Regions from separate parts of the Romboutsia sp. genome, predicted to be linked through region 2. Evidence: riboswitches for the same ligand, from Rfam matches in the RefSeq annotation. Region 2 holds a riboswitch; the other holds the start of a gene.

Region 1 (7,976 bases), on a different contig from region 2:
CATTATATTAGCTACATATCTACTCATATAAGTCTTATTATTATATTTTAATCCAAAAATAATTTTTTTACTAAACTCGGTGTACTCTATACAGGATATAGCTTTATCAAAGTAAAAGGTTTTTCCAAAGCAATAACTACATCCACTTATATCCTGTTTTTCTAAAGAATGATTTATTATTGGCTTTCCACATTTAATGCATCCATCTAATATAAAAGTTAACTCCATAAAGCAATTTTTACACATAGAATATGTATTTATTTTATTTATAGGTTTGTCACATATAATGCAACTTATATTTTCTGGATATATAAATTCTAAAAATATATTAGTTATGTTTTTAAATATGCCTTGTTTTTCATTTAAATAACTTTTCATATTTACTTAACTAAAAGCCCCTCTTCTCTAAATTTATTTAATTTGTAAGCTAGATTAGAATATCTATCATTTATCCTATTATTTTTTATCATATACTCTAAGTATTTTACATCTCCTACTAATACAACTAATTTTTTAGCTCTAGTTACTGCTGTATATAGTAAATTACGGCTAAGCAACATAGGAGGTGCCCAAGTTATAGGTATAACTACAACTGGAAACTCACTTCCTTGGCTTTTATGTATCGTTGTACAAAAGCTATGGTCTAGTTCATCTAATTCATCATATTTATAAGCCACTATTTTAACTTGGTCAAAAATTACATAAATAGTTCTCTTATCCTTATCTATATGGTATATGTATCCAATGTCCCCATTGTATATACCTTCTCCGGTATTACTTTTATCTTCATTTTCCCATTTTTTAGTATAATTATTTTTAATTTGCATAATCTTATCCCCGACTCTAAAAAGCCTTTTTTGAAAACTTTCTTCTACTTTGAACTTTTCGGGCTTATTAAGATATTTTTGAAGTTCCGTATTAAGATTGGTAACGCCTAAATCACCTTTTCTCATTGATGCAAGTATTTGTATATCCTTTAGTTTATCTAAATCATAAAACTTAGGTAATCTTTCATTAACTAAGCTAACTATCTCTTTTAGTATTTCTTCATTCGTTGTTTTCTTGATGAAGAAAAAATCCTTTCCCTTTGAATTTAAATGTAGCGGTTCACCATTATTTATTTTATGGGCATTTACTACTATCATACTCTCCTGCGCTTGTCTAAATATCTCATTTAATCTAACTACATTTATGATATCAGAATCAATCATGTCTTTTAGAACGTTTCCTGCACCTACTGATGGAAGCTGATCACTATCTCCAACTAATATCACTCTAGTGCCTGGTTTTATTGCTCTTAATAGACTATACATAAGCAAAATATCTACCATAGATACTTCATCTATAATTATTACATCTGCTTTAATAGGCTCCTCCTCATTTTTCATAAATTGAAGTTCATCACTGTCAGTTGTATATCCCATTTCTAGTAATCTATGTATAGTTCTCGCTTCTTTATCAGAAGTTTCACTCATCCTTTTTGCTGCTCTTCCCGTTGGAGCCGCTAAGACTACTTCTTGGTCATTATTTTCGAATATTTTTATTATAGTATTTATAGTCGTAGTTTTCCCGGTTCCTGGACCACCAGTTATTATTACTACTCCACTTTCTATAGCTTCTTTGACTGCTAACGATTGATTTTGAGCTAATTTAATATCATCTTGTTCTTCTACAAATCTAATTTCTTTTTCTATATCTATATTTAAATTTTTAAATTCACATTGCGATAATCTTATTATTTGTTTACAGACTCCATTTTCAGATATATAGTACGGAATTAGATATATTAGATTTGCTCCATTCATTTTCTCTATGTGAACTTTTTGATCATATGCTAAATCCATTATGCATTGTTCAACAAGGGGTAATTCTACTTCTAATAATTTCACTGAATCTTGGATTAAAATATTTTCTGGTAGATACGTATGACCGCTACTTAAAGATTGATTTAGAGCATATAAAATTCCTTGAGACACTCTATCTTTAGAATTTTTTTCTATGCCTATTTTACTAGCTATATCATCAGCTATTTTAAACCCTATACCCCTTATGTCTTCAGCAAGTTTGTATGGATTTTTATTTATAACTTCAATGGCTTTACTTTTATACTTCTTATATATTTTCATACAATAGTTAGGAGTAATTCCATATGGAGATAACTCTATAATTATATTTCTAAGTTCTCTATTTTCTTCATAACTTTTTACTATTTGATCTATCTTTTTACTTCCTATGCCTTCTACTTCTTTTAATTTTTCTGGCATATTTTGAATTACATCTAAAGTATTTACTCCAAACTTATCCACTATCCTCTTAGCCATTTTTTCCCCTATACCATGTATCATTCCTGATGATAAATATACATAAATACCTTCTAATGATGATGGTGTTACAGGCATAAATTTATTTACCTCAAATTGAGTCCCATAAGTTTTATGATTTATCCACTTACCCTCAACTTCTATACTTTCTCCTACAGATAGAGTAGGCATACATCCTACAATTACAACTTCATTATCTGAATTTACCAAATGAGCTATTGTGTAACCATTATCTTCATTCTTAAATACTATGTCACTTATCATTCCTTCTATTCTTTCCATACTTATTCTCCTACAACAAATAATATTTCTATCGTTCACCTAAGTTGTACTTATTATACCTTTTATAGGAAATAAAATCACCCCTTAAAGTACTATTATACAGGCATTTCCTGTTAACACTTTAAGGGGTTTAAATATATAATCTATATTAAATTATTGTCCTAATGCTTCTTTTCTTAATAATTCTGCTTTATCAGTTTTTTCCCAAGGTAAGTCTATATCAGTTCTTCCTAAGTGTCCGTAAGCAGCTACTTGCTTATATATAGGTCTTCTTAATTCTAAATCTCTTATTATTGCACCTGGTCTTAAGTCGAAGTTCTTATCAACTAATTGTACTAATAATTCTTCTGGAACTTTTCCTGTTCCAAAAGTATCTATAAATACAGATAATGGTCTAGCAACACCTATTGCATAAGCTAATTCTATTTCACATTTGTCTGCAAGTCCTGCAGCAACTATATTTTTAGCTACGTATCTTGCAGCATATGCAGCAGATCTATCAACCTTTGTAGGATCTTTTCCTGAGAATGCCCCTCCACCGTGTCTTGAGTATCCACCGTAAGTATCTATTATTATCTTTCTTCCTGTAAGACCTGTATCTCCTTGAGGCCCTCCTATAACGAATCTTCCTGTTGGGTTGATATATATTATAGTTTCTTCATCAAGTAATTCTGCTGGGATAACTGCTTTTATAACATGCTCTATTAAATCTCTTCTTATTGTATCATTGTCAACATCTTCTCCATGTTGAGTTGATATAAGAATAGTGTGTACTCTAACTATTTTTTTATCATCATATTCAACTGTAACTTGAGTTTTTCCATCTGGTCTTAAGTAATCTAATAATCCTGATTTTCTAACTTCTGTTAATCTTCTAGCTAATTTATGTGCTAATGATATTGGTAATGGCATCAATTCTGGAGTTTCATTACATGCAAATCCAAACATTATACCTTGATCTCCAGCTCCTATTGCTTCTATCTCTTCTTCTGTTTCTTGTCCAACTCTACTTTCTAATGCTTCATCAACACCCATTGCTATATCGCCTGATTGCTCATCTATAGCAGTTAAAACTGCGCAAGTGTTAGCATCAAATCCAAACTTAGCTCTTGTATATCCTATTTCTTCAACTGTTGATCTCACTAATTTTGGTATATCTACATATGCAGAAGTACTTATTTCCCCTGCTACTAATACTAATCCTGTAGTAACTGTTGTTTCACAAGCTACTCTTGATAAAGGATCTTTTTCTAATAATGCATCTAGTATTGCATCTGATATTTGGTCACAGATTTTATCTGGATGCCCTTCTGTTACTGATTCCGATGTAAATAAATGTCTTGCCATGTTTTGTTTCCTCCTTAATTTATAAAGTACTTCTTACTTTAAATTTCATTTTGTATAAGTTCACTTTTCTTATACGTTGAAAAATTGATTTTTTAATGAAACCAATCTATTTTAAAACCTTGACTATGCTTTATAAGGTAGCTATTTAGTAATTATTATTGAGCATAAAAAAACCTCTTCTTGTACAAGAAGAGGTTAATTATGTATATAAATACGTTAATTAACTAACCTCATCTTTCAAGACTATATAGTCTTGTAGGATTTAGCACCATCTCCCTAATGGGTGGTTGCCGGGCTTCACAGGGCCTATCCCTCCGCCACTCTTGATAAGGTAATCAAGAAAGTTATTAAGTTTTTTTCGTTTTGTGTATTACTAAATCATATGTTACTACCTTTTTAAAAATATGTCAACCAATTTAAATATTAATTTTTTATCCTTTTAATAAAAAATATATATTTCTTATCTTTTTAATAAAATATTTATTTTTTCATTAAATATCATATACCCCTTAAAATTACTAACTTTTGATTTCTTCCTTTTTAATTTTAACATGTCTTTTTTAACTATATAGTATCCTATCTTAACTTAATTTCATATTATATCTTATCTACTTTAAGATAGGTCTTTTTTAGACCAAATTTTCATATATTTCTTTTGAAGGGGGTGTTCCTATGTATTTGGCCAAAGTGAATTATAAAAAAGAAAACGTTGTGCAGACATTAAGTTCAGTGCTTAAAGATTTAGTTGATGAGAACACAGTTGTGGTTTGTATAGGAACAGATCGAGCTATAGGTGATGCTCTTGGACCTTTAGTTGGAACCATGCTAAAAAATAGTGACTTTAGATACCCTGTTTACGGAACGCTAGATAACCCTATTCATGCTTTAAATATATACGAATCTATTGAAAATATCAAAAACACTCATCCAAATGGAAACTTTTTGGCTATAGATGCCTGTTTAGGATCCAAAAGTAGTATAGGTAATATACAAATTAGAAAAGGCCCTATTCTTCCTGGAAAAGGTGTTGGAAAAAAACTCCCTCAAATAGGAAATTATTCTATTGTAGGAATTGTAGATAAGATAGATGAAAATAATAGATTTTCGTTTAATAATGTAAGACTTAGCTTTATATTAGAATTAGCAGAAATGATTTCATTATCCTTATTACTTGCTACTTGATTTTTTCTCTATTTGTATAAAGGAATAATCTCGCACTATATCTTTACATACACTTCTACTAGCTGTGCGGGCTACTTGCTTTTAATCAAAACTAATTTATGAAGTATACTTTTTAAATTTATAAACAAAAAAGTCCTATTTCTAGGACTTTTTTGTTTATTTTTGTACAAGAGCAAACACTAGCTCACCGGTACATGCAAGTTCTTCTCCAACAAAAGCTTTTGCTGTAGCTTTTCCTATATTTCTTCTAACAGAAAGCATTTCTACTTCCATAGTTAATGTATCTCCTGGTCTCACTTCTTTTTTGAATCTAACCTTATCAATACCTGCAAAAACACCTAATTTCCCTTTATTCTCATCCATAGACATCATCGCAACACATCCAACTTGCGCCATCGCTTCAACGATTAAAACTCCTGGCATTATAGGATAATTTGGAAAATGACCTTGGAAAAATGGCTCATTCGCTGTAACATTTTTTATTCCTACTGCTCTTTTTCCTTCTTCTAACTCTATTACTTTATCCACTAATAAAAATGGATATCTATGTGGTATTAACTCTTTTATTTGATCTATATTTAACATTAAAATACCTCCCTATCTTTTTCTTTTGAAGGTTCCTCCTGTTTCAAGCAAGTCTAAAGAACCTAATGCAATTCCTGTTCCCTTAGCTACACAAGATAGAGGCTCGTCTGCTATTATAACTTTAATTCCCGTTCTTTCCTCTATTCTTTTATCTAGCCCGTATAATAATGAACCTCCACCTGTCATTATTATTCCTGCATCACTTATATCTGCAGATAATTCTGGCGGTGTCTTTTCTAATACTCTAAGAGCAGTTACTACTATTTGCTCTGCACATTCATCAAGAGCTTCTAGCATTTCTGAAGAATTTACAGTCATAGATTCTGGTAATCCTGTAACTAAATTTCTACCACTTATTTTCATACTTTTTTCTTCTTCTCTTTTATATGCAGTACCAATTTCTATCTTTATCTTTTCAGCACTTCTTTCTCCGATAAGAAGATTATGTTGTTTTCTCATATATCTTACTATGGCTTCATCAAATCTATCTCCACCTATTTTTATAGATTCACTTACTACAGCTCCTCCTAAAGAGATTACAGCTATATCTGCTGTACCTCCTCCTATATCTATAACCATACTTCCATTTGGCTCAGATATATCTACTCCAGCCCCAATTGCAGCTGCTATAGGCTCTTCTATAATGTATACTTCTCTAGCTCCAGCTTGGCGTGTAGCTTCTTCTACAGCTCTTTTTTCTACTTCTGTAACTCCAGTTGGAACACATACCATTATTCTAGGCATAAAAAATCTTCCAAAACCTTTTTTATCTACAACTTTATTTATGAAATAGTTCAGCATTTTTTCAGTTACATTATAATCTGAAATAACACCATCTCTTAGTGGTCTTATTGCAATTATATTACCAGGCGTTCTACCTATCATCCTTCTAGCTTCTTCACCTACTGCTAAGACAGAATTCGTTCTTTTTTCTATTGCTACAACAGATGGCTCCTCTAGTACGATTCCTTTCCCACTAACGTATACAAGTACATTAGCCGTCCCTAAGTCTATACCTATATCAGCTCGCGACATCGTTCCAACTCCTTTTATATTATTTTTATATTTAAACGTTTCATTATTTTTTTTTAAAACACTCCTATTATACAAAATATACAAAAATGTTACTTTAGTCAAGAATAATATAAAAAAGATTCATATTTTAGCAAAGCCACTAAAAAAGCCCTCTTAAAATAATTCAAAATTTAAGATACAAAAAAGAACCTTTAGAATCGATTCTAAGGCTCTTTTTCTATATTCATATGTATTTTTGATATTTAGATTTTATTTTAAAATATTAAAGAAGCTACTTTTTCAGTAGCCTCGGTTTTAACCTATATTCTTTTTTATATCTTTTTCATATTTTAGCTTAGTAGCCATTCCTCCCCTTATGTGTCTTTCAGATTTATTCTTTTCTAAAACCATTTTAACCTCTTTAGCAAGAGATGGATTTATTTCCTCTAATCGTTCTGTTACATCTTTATGAATAGTACTTTTACTCACTCCAAATGTTTTCGCAGTTTGACGGACAGTGGTATTTTTTTCTAGTATATATTTTGCTACAACGATTGCTCGTTCCTCTATATGAGATCTCAAGACTTCCCCCCCTCACATACTAGCCTTAATCATATATATGTAAGTTTACAAAAAAATATAACAGACTTAATCAAATAATTTGATTAAGTCTGTTATATTTTTTATTTAATTAAACTCATTGGATCTATTGATTGTTTTCCTTTAAAGGCTTCTATATGTACATGAGTTCCCTCTTCACTTTCAACTGGAGATGTATCTCCTACAATACCTAGAGGTTGACCTTCTTTGATCGCTTGGTCTTTTTTAACTTCAATTTTCTCATTCAAATTAGAATATACTACTACTATATCATTCTCACTTTTTACTTTTACTGATATACCATGTTTATCATCTTTAAATACATCCACTATTTTACCCGCTAATAAAGATTTTATATCTTGACCTGTATTAGCACTTACATCTAAGCCTTTATGTATTTCCCATAAATTTAATGTCTTTGAATAACTAGGCTCTTTTTCTGAATATTCTCTAGTAACTTTTTTTCCTAAAAAGCTTAATTTAGAATCACTTTCTTTTTCTTTTTCTTTTTCCTTAGCTTGTTGCAAATTTTCTTTTGATCCTGTTGTTGTTGGAACAGCATCATTATTATCTTTTTCTATTAAATGCAATTCATCCTCGTTTTTGCTATTTCTATCAGTATTATTTACAAATCCGTTATTAGAA
Region 2 (7,976 bases):
GGAAGTATCTATTATAACGAATTAGACAAGCTAAAAGTAAATATTAATTCATATAATAGGAATATACAATATTCTTGTGTTTCTAAGATTATGAATGAATTTAATAAAATGTCTAAGTTATTTTTAGAAACAGGCGGAGTACACAGTGTAGCCCTTAGTGATTTTAATAATATAATATTTTTTGAAGAAGATATAGGTAGGCATAATGCACTTGATAAAATAATAGGAAAATGCTTAGAACAGGATATAGACATTAAAGATAAAGTAATATTAACAAGTGGAAGAATAACATCCGAAGTGATTTTAAAATGTGCAAAGCTAAATATAAATTGTATAATATCAAGATCAGCTGCAACTAATGTAGCAATTGATTTAGCTAATATTGTAAATATGAGCCTTATAGGTTTTGTTAGAGGAAATAGAATGAATATTTATTCAGAGTAATTAAAATGTATTATGGACAAACTTACTAGTAAGAATTAGTAGGAGGAATTTTTATGATACAATCTATGTTTGAAAATAAGAAAATAAAAGTAGAATATATAGAGAAATATATAAGTGAAGCCACAAATATAACATATATTTTTAGAATATGTATAAAAGACTTTGATACGCCTACATTAAATATAGAGTATGATGCTATTGAAGAAATAATATCTAAAACATATATAGAAAATGATGAACTAGCAAATATACCTAAAAGTCATGTTGTATATAAGATGTTTAGCTTAATTGAGTATGAAGTAATTGAAATTATACGATTTATAATAAAACATTAATAAAAAAGGTAATATTATTTTAAATGAGTATTTTGTTAAGTACTCATTTTTATTTTTGTAATAAAACATAATAGAAAATAAAAATAGACAACCAAAAAAGAAGCTATAAGCTTCTTTTTCTTGAAATAAAAATATATATTAAATATAATTATATTCTATTTACGTTTTCAGCTTGAGGTCCTCTAGCTCCTTGAGTTATCTCAAAGCTAACCTTTTCGCCTTCTTCTAAAGTTTTGTATCCATCACCTTGTATAGCTGAGAAATGTACGAAAACATCTTCTCCACCGTCTACTGATATGAATCCAAATCCTTTTTCACTGTTAAACCATTTTACTATTCCGTTTTTCATTATAAAAAACCTCCGTGTATTTAAAAATCCAAACCTATTAACTAAGCTTGTGAAATAATTATAACTTAAAAAGATCAAAAAAACAAGTAGTAGATCAAAAAAAAATCAGAAAAACTGAAAATTAAAAACGACAATTTTTGTAAAAATTAATTTATAAATATTTAAATTAATAGATTTAATTTATGGAGTATATAACATACTAAATTGAATTTAAAATTAAAGTGATTTATGGTAAGAATTAATAAAATCAAATAAAAATTTATTAGTAATATAAAATACATTCTCTTGGAAACATAAATATATCTAATCGAAGGTGTTTTTTTATTTAGACACAATATATAGTATTTTATTTGAAAAATATACAATATATTGTGTTGAGATAGAAAATGTGGGTATAAATTGAAAATGAAAGACAATAAAGAAAATTGGAGTGTAAAATCATGAAAATAATAAAAAGAGATGGAACTAAAGAGATATTTGATAAAAATAAAATATTTAATGCGGTTTATAAATCTACAATAAATAGTAAATTTAGTATAGATGAAGAGTTAGCTAAATCTATAGCTTTGAATATAGAGAACAAAGTTAATTCTTCTGAGAAAGAAATAAGTGTAGAAGAGATACAAGATATGGTAGAACTATTATTAATGGAATCGAATAGAAAAGATGTGGCTAAAAAATACATTCTATATAGAGAAAAGAGATCAGATTTAAGAAAATCTAAATGGCAAATGGATGAGTTACAAAAATCTATTTGGAGTAACAAATATCAATACAATCATGAAAACTTTAATGAGTGGTTAGAAAGAATATCAGGTGGAAATAAAAAGATAGAAAAATTAATAAGAGAACGAAAATTCTTATTTGCAGGAAGAATACTAGCTAATAGAGGGCTGCCTAAAGATGGTATAAAAGTAACTTACTCTAATTGTTATGTACTACAACCACCAGAGGATAATTTAGAATCTATATTTGATACAGCAAAATATTTAGCAAAAACATTTAGTTATGGTGGAGGTGTAGGAATTGATATATCAAATCTTAGACCAAAAGGTTCAAGAGTACATAATTCTGCTAAAAGCACAACTGGAGCAGTGTCATTTATGGATCTTTACTCAATGACTACAGGACTTATAGGACAAAGAGGAAGAAGAGGAGCACTTATGATATCTATGGATGTAAATCATCCTGACATCGAAGAATTCATAGACATAAAAACAGATTTAGAAAAGGTAACGAAAGCTAATCTATCAGTTAGAATAAATGATGAATTTATGAATGCAGTAGAAAATAAAGAAATTTATGAGTGTAAATTTGAAATAAAAGATACTAATGAAGTCATAATAAAAGAAGTAGACGCTTACAAATTATTTATGAAGTTTATAACTAATAACTGGGATTTTGCAGAACCTGGAATATTATTTTGGGATAATATAGAAAAAAGTCATTTATTAAGTGAGGATAAAGACTTCAAATATGCGGGAGTAAATCCTTGTGCTGAAGAACCATTACCAGAGGGTGGAAGTTGTTTATTAGGTTCTATAAATTTAGGAGAATTCATAGTTGAGCCATTTACGGAAAGCGCAATATTTGATATCGAAAAATTTAAGTCATGTGTATCAGACTGTGTTATAGGTTTGAATGAAGTATTAGAAGAAGGGCTTAGCTTACATCCTCTAGAATTACAAAGGGAAACTGTATCAAAATATAGACAAATAGGGCTAGGTGTTATGGGTATAGCGGATATGCTTATAAAGCTAAGTATAAGATATGGTAGTGAAAAATCTATAAATTTATGCGAGAAAATATCAAAAATAATGCTTAATGAAGCAGTAAAACAATCAGCATTATTAGCCAAAGAACTAGGAACATATGAAAAATATAATAAAGAAGCTGTTTTAAGTTCAAAATTCTTTATAAATAATATAGATGAAGATGTTAAGGAAATAGTAGCAAAATATGGTCTAAGAAATTCACAAATACTTACGATACCTCCAACTGGTTCAATATCAACAATGTTAGGTATAAGTGGAGGGATTGAGCCAATGTTTAATACCTCATATACAAGAAAAACAGAAACACTACATGACAAAGATGTATATTACAAAGTATATACGCCTATAGTTTCTCAGTATATGAATATAAATGAGATAGAAAATGAAGAAAATTTACCAGATATATTTGTAACTGCAATGAATTTAAAACCGAGTGAAAGAATTCAAATGCAAAAAGCATGGCAAAAAAATATAGATGCATCAATATCTTCTACAATAAATCTTCCTCATGAAGTTACAGTGGAAGAAGTCTATGATATATATGTACAAGCTTGGAAAAATCAATTAAAAGGAATAACTATATATAGAGATGGATGCCAAAGAAATGGCATACTTTTAAATGAAAAGCCTAAAAAAGCTAAAAAAGATAATTTATATGAAGAAAATAATACAAATGTAGAAGATGAGATATCTACAACTATCCATGAGGTAGAAAATTTTGTATGCCCAGAGTGTAAAAATGAATCAGTAATACCTACAGGTGGATGTGGAATATGCCTACAATGTGGATATAGTAAGTGTAATTAATATAAAATTAAAAGTTAATCAGATATGCAGAAAGTCTAGAGTGAAAGCTCTAGACTTTTTGTATATAATTTATATTTTAGAGAGATGTAAGTATAAGCTTAGCACTTTTAGAATTTAGCATATCTCTAATTTTTTGACGATGACTTAAGAACTTTGAATATAAGTCTTCGGATGGTTTTGGATCACCATAAACTCTCCAACACTTTGTATTGTGAAATTTATAATTTCCATATCCCATAAAACCAACGACATCTTTAAGTGGATAACCTAGAAAAATTCCTATTTCATCAGGGAAGTTATGACCTTCTAGTTTTTCAATTAAATGGTCTAAACAAGAATTAACATCCACTACATTTTGATATCCTAAAAATTTCAAGAAGTTTTGTATTTTTATATTGTCAAGTTGAGTAGCTAAAGATTCTTTATTTACAAATAAGATTTTTAAGCCTTTTTCTTTTTTATCTATAACTATAAATTCAACTTTAGAACATAGGCTAAAATGATTTTTTATATCGTTTAATTTAATTTCTTTGTTAATATCAAATCTAGGGATATTAAGTATTTCAGAAGGCTTAGAACCCATAAGTACTGGACCAAGTAATTCTAGAAGCCATTTTATATATGATGAATTTATTTTATTTTTACAAGAATAACAGCTCATAATTATTTCTCCTTATTGATAATGATTATTAATATAATTAAATTATACATGTAATGATAATCGATATCAACTAAAAAATATAATAAAATTTTTGAATTTACAAATACTATTATAGTTAAGATTAATAAATATAAGTTAATATACTTATATAACTAAAATTCAAAAGATAAAATAGGAGGAAAACAAGAATATGAAATCTAAAAAAGTACTAACAATAGGAATGTCTTTAGCAATAGCAATGGGAGCAACAGCGTGTACTAAAAAAGAAGTAGTACCAAAAACAACAGCACCAAATAAAACAACAACAGCTCAAAGTGGTCAAGAAAAGGTTGCTTTAGATGAGAATTATGCAAAACAGTATTCAGAGTATTATGGAAATTACAGTACGACTTTAAAAAATTATGAACTTTACTCAACTCCAGAAAGTTTAACTGAATATTATAAGACGAATAAATATCCAGGAAATGAAAAACATCTAGAAAATGTAAAAGCAGCATATAAAGATAGCAGAGATAAGATGCAAACTTTTGTTAACTCACTAAAAAATGATGTAAAAACAAAAGATCCTGACTTAAAGAAAATGAATGATAATTTAATAGCAGAAGGTGAAAAAACAATAGCAGATATAGATGCCAATATAAAAAAATTAGATGCAATTCCAAAGGATGCAATGGCTAAGCCACAAGCCGAATTTATAAAAATAGTTAATGAAGCTACAACAGTTAAAGATCAAACTAAGAGTGATTTTACAAAAATGCTTGAAGATATGAATAAGAAGTTAAATATAGCACCTAATAAAACGAATAAATAAGAAAATTTAAAAAAATAAGAAAAATGATTGACAAATATTACAGTGATGTATACTATATAAAATATAGAAAATAAAAAAAGTTAAAAAATAAAAATTAAATACTTCCTTATCAAGAGAGGTGGAGGGACTGGCCCTATGAAACCCGGCAACCAGTATATATTTATATACATTGGTGCTAAATCCTGCAGCTAATTAGCTGAAAGATGGGTATAAATTGCTTATAAAGCCTAAGTTTATACTTAGGCTTTTATTGTATTTAAAATAAGATATAAGTATTTAACTATGTTTTAAATTGGAAGTAACGGGGGAGGAAGATTATATGATTAGTATTAAAAATGTGAGTAAGTATTATGGAAATACGAAGGTATTAAAAGATGTAAATATTAAGATTGCAGAAGGCGAAATATTTGGAATAATAGGTCATAGTGGTGCTGGAAAGTCAACACTACTTAGATGTATAAATGGATTAGAAGATTATAAAGAAGGAAGCGTCCTAGTAGGAATAGAAGAAGTAAAATCTTTAAATGAAAAAAAGTTAAGAATACTAAGAAAAGATTTAGGAATGATATTCCAAAATTTTTCATTACTTGAGAGAAAAACAGTATTTGAAAATGTAGCATTGCCGCTAGAATGTTTCAAATATTCAAATGAAGAAATAAATAAAAGAGTTTTAGAACTATTAGATTTAGTAGGAATAATTGATAAAAAAGATGATAAACCAAGAAATTTAAGTGGTGGTCAAAAACAAAGGGTAGCAATAGCGAGAGCCTTAGCTCTAAATCCGAAAGTACTTCTTTGTGATGAAGCAACATCAGCTCTAGATCCTAATACTACAAAATCAATACTATCATTACTTCAAGATATAAATAAAAAATTAAATATTACTATAATAATGGTAACTCATCAGATGGAAGTAATAAAGCAAATATGTACTAAAGTTGCAATAATGGAAAATGGAGAAGTTTTAGAAATTGGTGATACAGAAGAGATATTTTTACAAAATACAAAGGGACTTAGAAAGTTAATAGGAGAAGAAAATATAGTTCTACCTAGTGGAAGCAATATAAAAATATTATTTCCAAAAGAAATTTCAAATAACACCCTAATAACAAATATGGCGAGAGAGTTAGATATAGATTTTTCAATAGTATTTGGTAGATTAGAAAAATTTAGAGAAGATATATTAGGTTCTCTTATTATAAATACACATGAGGAAAATAATCGAAAAGTTAAAAATTACTTAAATAGTAAAAATATAAGATGGGAGGAGATTGCAAATGACTAGCTTAAGTGAATTTGTAAATAAAATTTTACTAGAGGCATTATTAGAAACATTATATATGATAACAGTACCTGCAATATTAGCCACAATAATAGGATTTGTATTAGCAATAATATTAGTAGTTACAAAGGAAGATGGGCTAAAACCTAATAATAGTATAAATAAATCATTAGGCTTTATAGTAAATACCATTAGAAGTTTTCCTTTTATGATACTTATAGTCGTTTTAATACCACTTACAAGAATTATAGTTGGAACAAGTATAGGAGAAACAGCGACAATAGTTCCTATAACAATTGGTTCAGCACCATTTATAGCAAGGATAATAGAAGGAGCACTTAATGAAGTTGATAAAGGTTTAATAGAAGCTGCTAAATCATTTGGAGCTACTAAGAGCCAAATTATATTTAAAGTTATGATAAAAGAAGCTATGCCATCAATTGTATCAGGTGTCACTTTATCTGTAATATCAATACTAGGTTACACTGCAATGGCAGGGGCAATAGGTGCTGGAGGACTTGGAAGCGTAGCACTTACTTATGGGCATCAAAGATTTGACACAGCTGTAATGATATATACTGTAATAACTCTTATAATATTAGTTCAAATAATACAAGGGCTAGGAAATTTTGCATACAATAGACTAAAATATGGGGAAAATTTAAAAGTTAAAAACCATAAAGGAAGTGTTTCAAATAATGATATTTCAGTTAAAACAAACACTGAATTAAATGAGAATGTATAAATAGTAAAAGCTTATAAAAATATTAAAAATAAATGGGGGAATTAAAAATGAAATTTAAAAAATTATTAACTTTAGCATTATCATCAGCAATATTAGTATCAGTAGTAGGATGTAGTAAGGGAACTGACGACAATAAAATAGTAGTAGGAGCATCATCAAGTCCTCACGCTGAGATATTAGAAGTAATAAAACCACAGTTAGAAGAACAAGGATATGAATTAGAAATAAAAGTATTTGACGATTATATATTACCAAATACAGCGCTAGATGAAGGTTCATTAGATGCGAATTATTTCCAACATGTACCGTATTTAGAAGAGACAATAAAAGAAAAAGGATATAAACTTACGTATACAGAGAAAGTACATTTAGAGCCAATTGGATTATATTCAGATAAAGTAAAGTCGTTAGATGAAATAAAAGAAAATTCAACAATAGCGATACCAAATGATCCTACAAATGGAGCAAGAGCACTTAAGTTACTAGCAGATAATGGTTTGATAAGCATTAAAGACGGAGAACTTATAAGTATAAAAGATATAATTGAAAATCCTAAGAATATAGAAATAAAAGAAATGAATGCAGAACAACTTCCAACAGTACTTAAAGATGTTGAAGGGGCAGTAATAAACACTAACTATGCATTAAGTGCAAAGTTAAACCCAACTAAAGATGCAATAGTAATAGAATCGAAAGATTCTCCATATTCAAATATACTGGCTGTAAGAGAAGACAATAAAGATAGTGAAAAAATAAAAATATTATCA

The links. Region 2 has a riboswitch for S-adenosylmethionine ahead of AC11VW_RS14035 (methionine ABC transporter ATP-binding protein). Riboswitches for the same ligand answer to the same signal wherever they lie in the genome.
Region 1: another riboswitch for S-adenosylmethionine. It lies ahead of metK (methionine adenosyltransferase); the one in region 2 lies ahead of AC11VW_RS14035 (methionine ABC transporter ATP-binding protein).

What each region holds. Positions count from the first base shown of each region.
Region 1 covers NZ_JBXKIW010000017.1:4,837-12,812, forward strand. Annotated here, with positions in the region: gene AC11VW_RS02045 (ComF family protein) at 1-378, opposite strand, end outside; gene recD2 (SF1B family DNA helicase RecD2) at 381-2,603, opposite strand; gene metK (methionine adenosyltransferase) at 2,757-3,950, opposite strand; SAM riboswitch class I at 4,178-4,283, opposite strand; gene yyaC (spore protease YyaC) at 4,623-5,132, shown strand; gene fabZ (3-hydroxyacyl-ACP dehydratase FabZ) at 5,289-5,717, opposite strand; gene mreB (rod shape-determining protein MreB) at 5,730-6,752, opposite strand; gene spoIIID (sporulation transcriptional regulator SpoIIID) at 7,047-7,313, opposite strand; gene AC11VW_RS02080 (peptidoglycan DD-metalloendopeptidase family protein) at 7,415-7,976, opposite strand, start outside.
Region 2 covers NZ_JBXKIW010000086.1:12,829-20,804, reverse strand. Annotated here, with positions in the region: gene fdhD (formate dehydrogenase accessory sulfurtransferase FdhD) at 1-444, shown strand, start outside; gene AC11VW_RS14060 (hypothetical protein) at 498-779, shown strand; gene AC11VW_RS14055 (cold-shock protein) at 928-1,128, opposite strand; gene AC11VW_RS14050 (adenosylcobalamin-dependent ribonucleoside-diphosphate reductase) at 1,569-3,710, shown strand; gene AC11VW_RS14045 (DUF3793 family protein) at 3,787-4,371, opposite strand; gene AC11VW_RS14040 (hypothetical protein) at 4,562-5,182, shown strand; SAM riboswitch class I at 5,286-5,392, shown strand; gene AC11VW_RS14035 (methionine ABC transporter ATP-binding protein) at 5,502-6,467, shown strand; gene AC11VW_RS14030 (methionine ABC transporter permease) at 6,460-7,209, shown strand; gene AC11VW_RS14025 (MetQ/NlpA family ABC transporter substrate-binding protein) at 7,257-7,976, shown strand, end outside.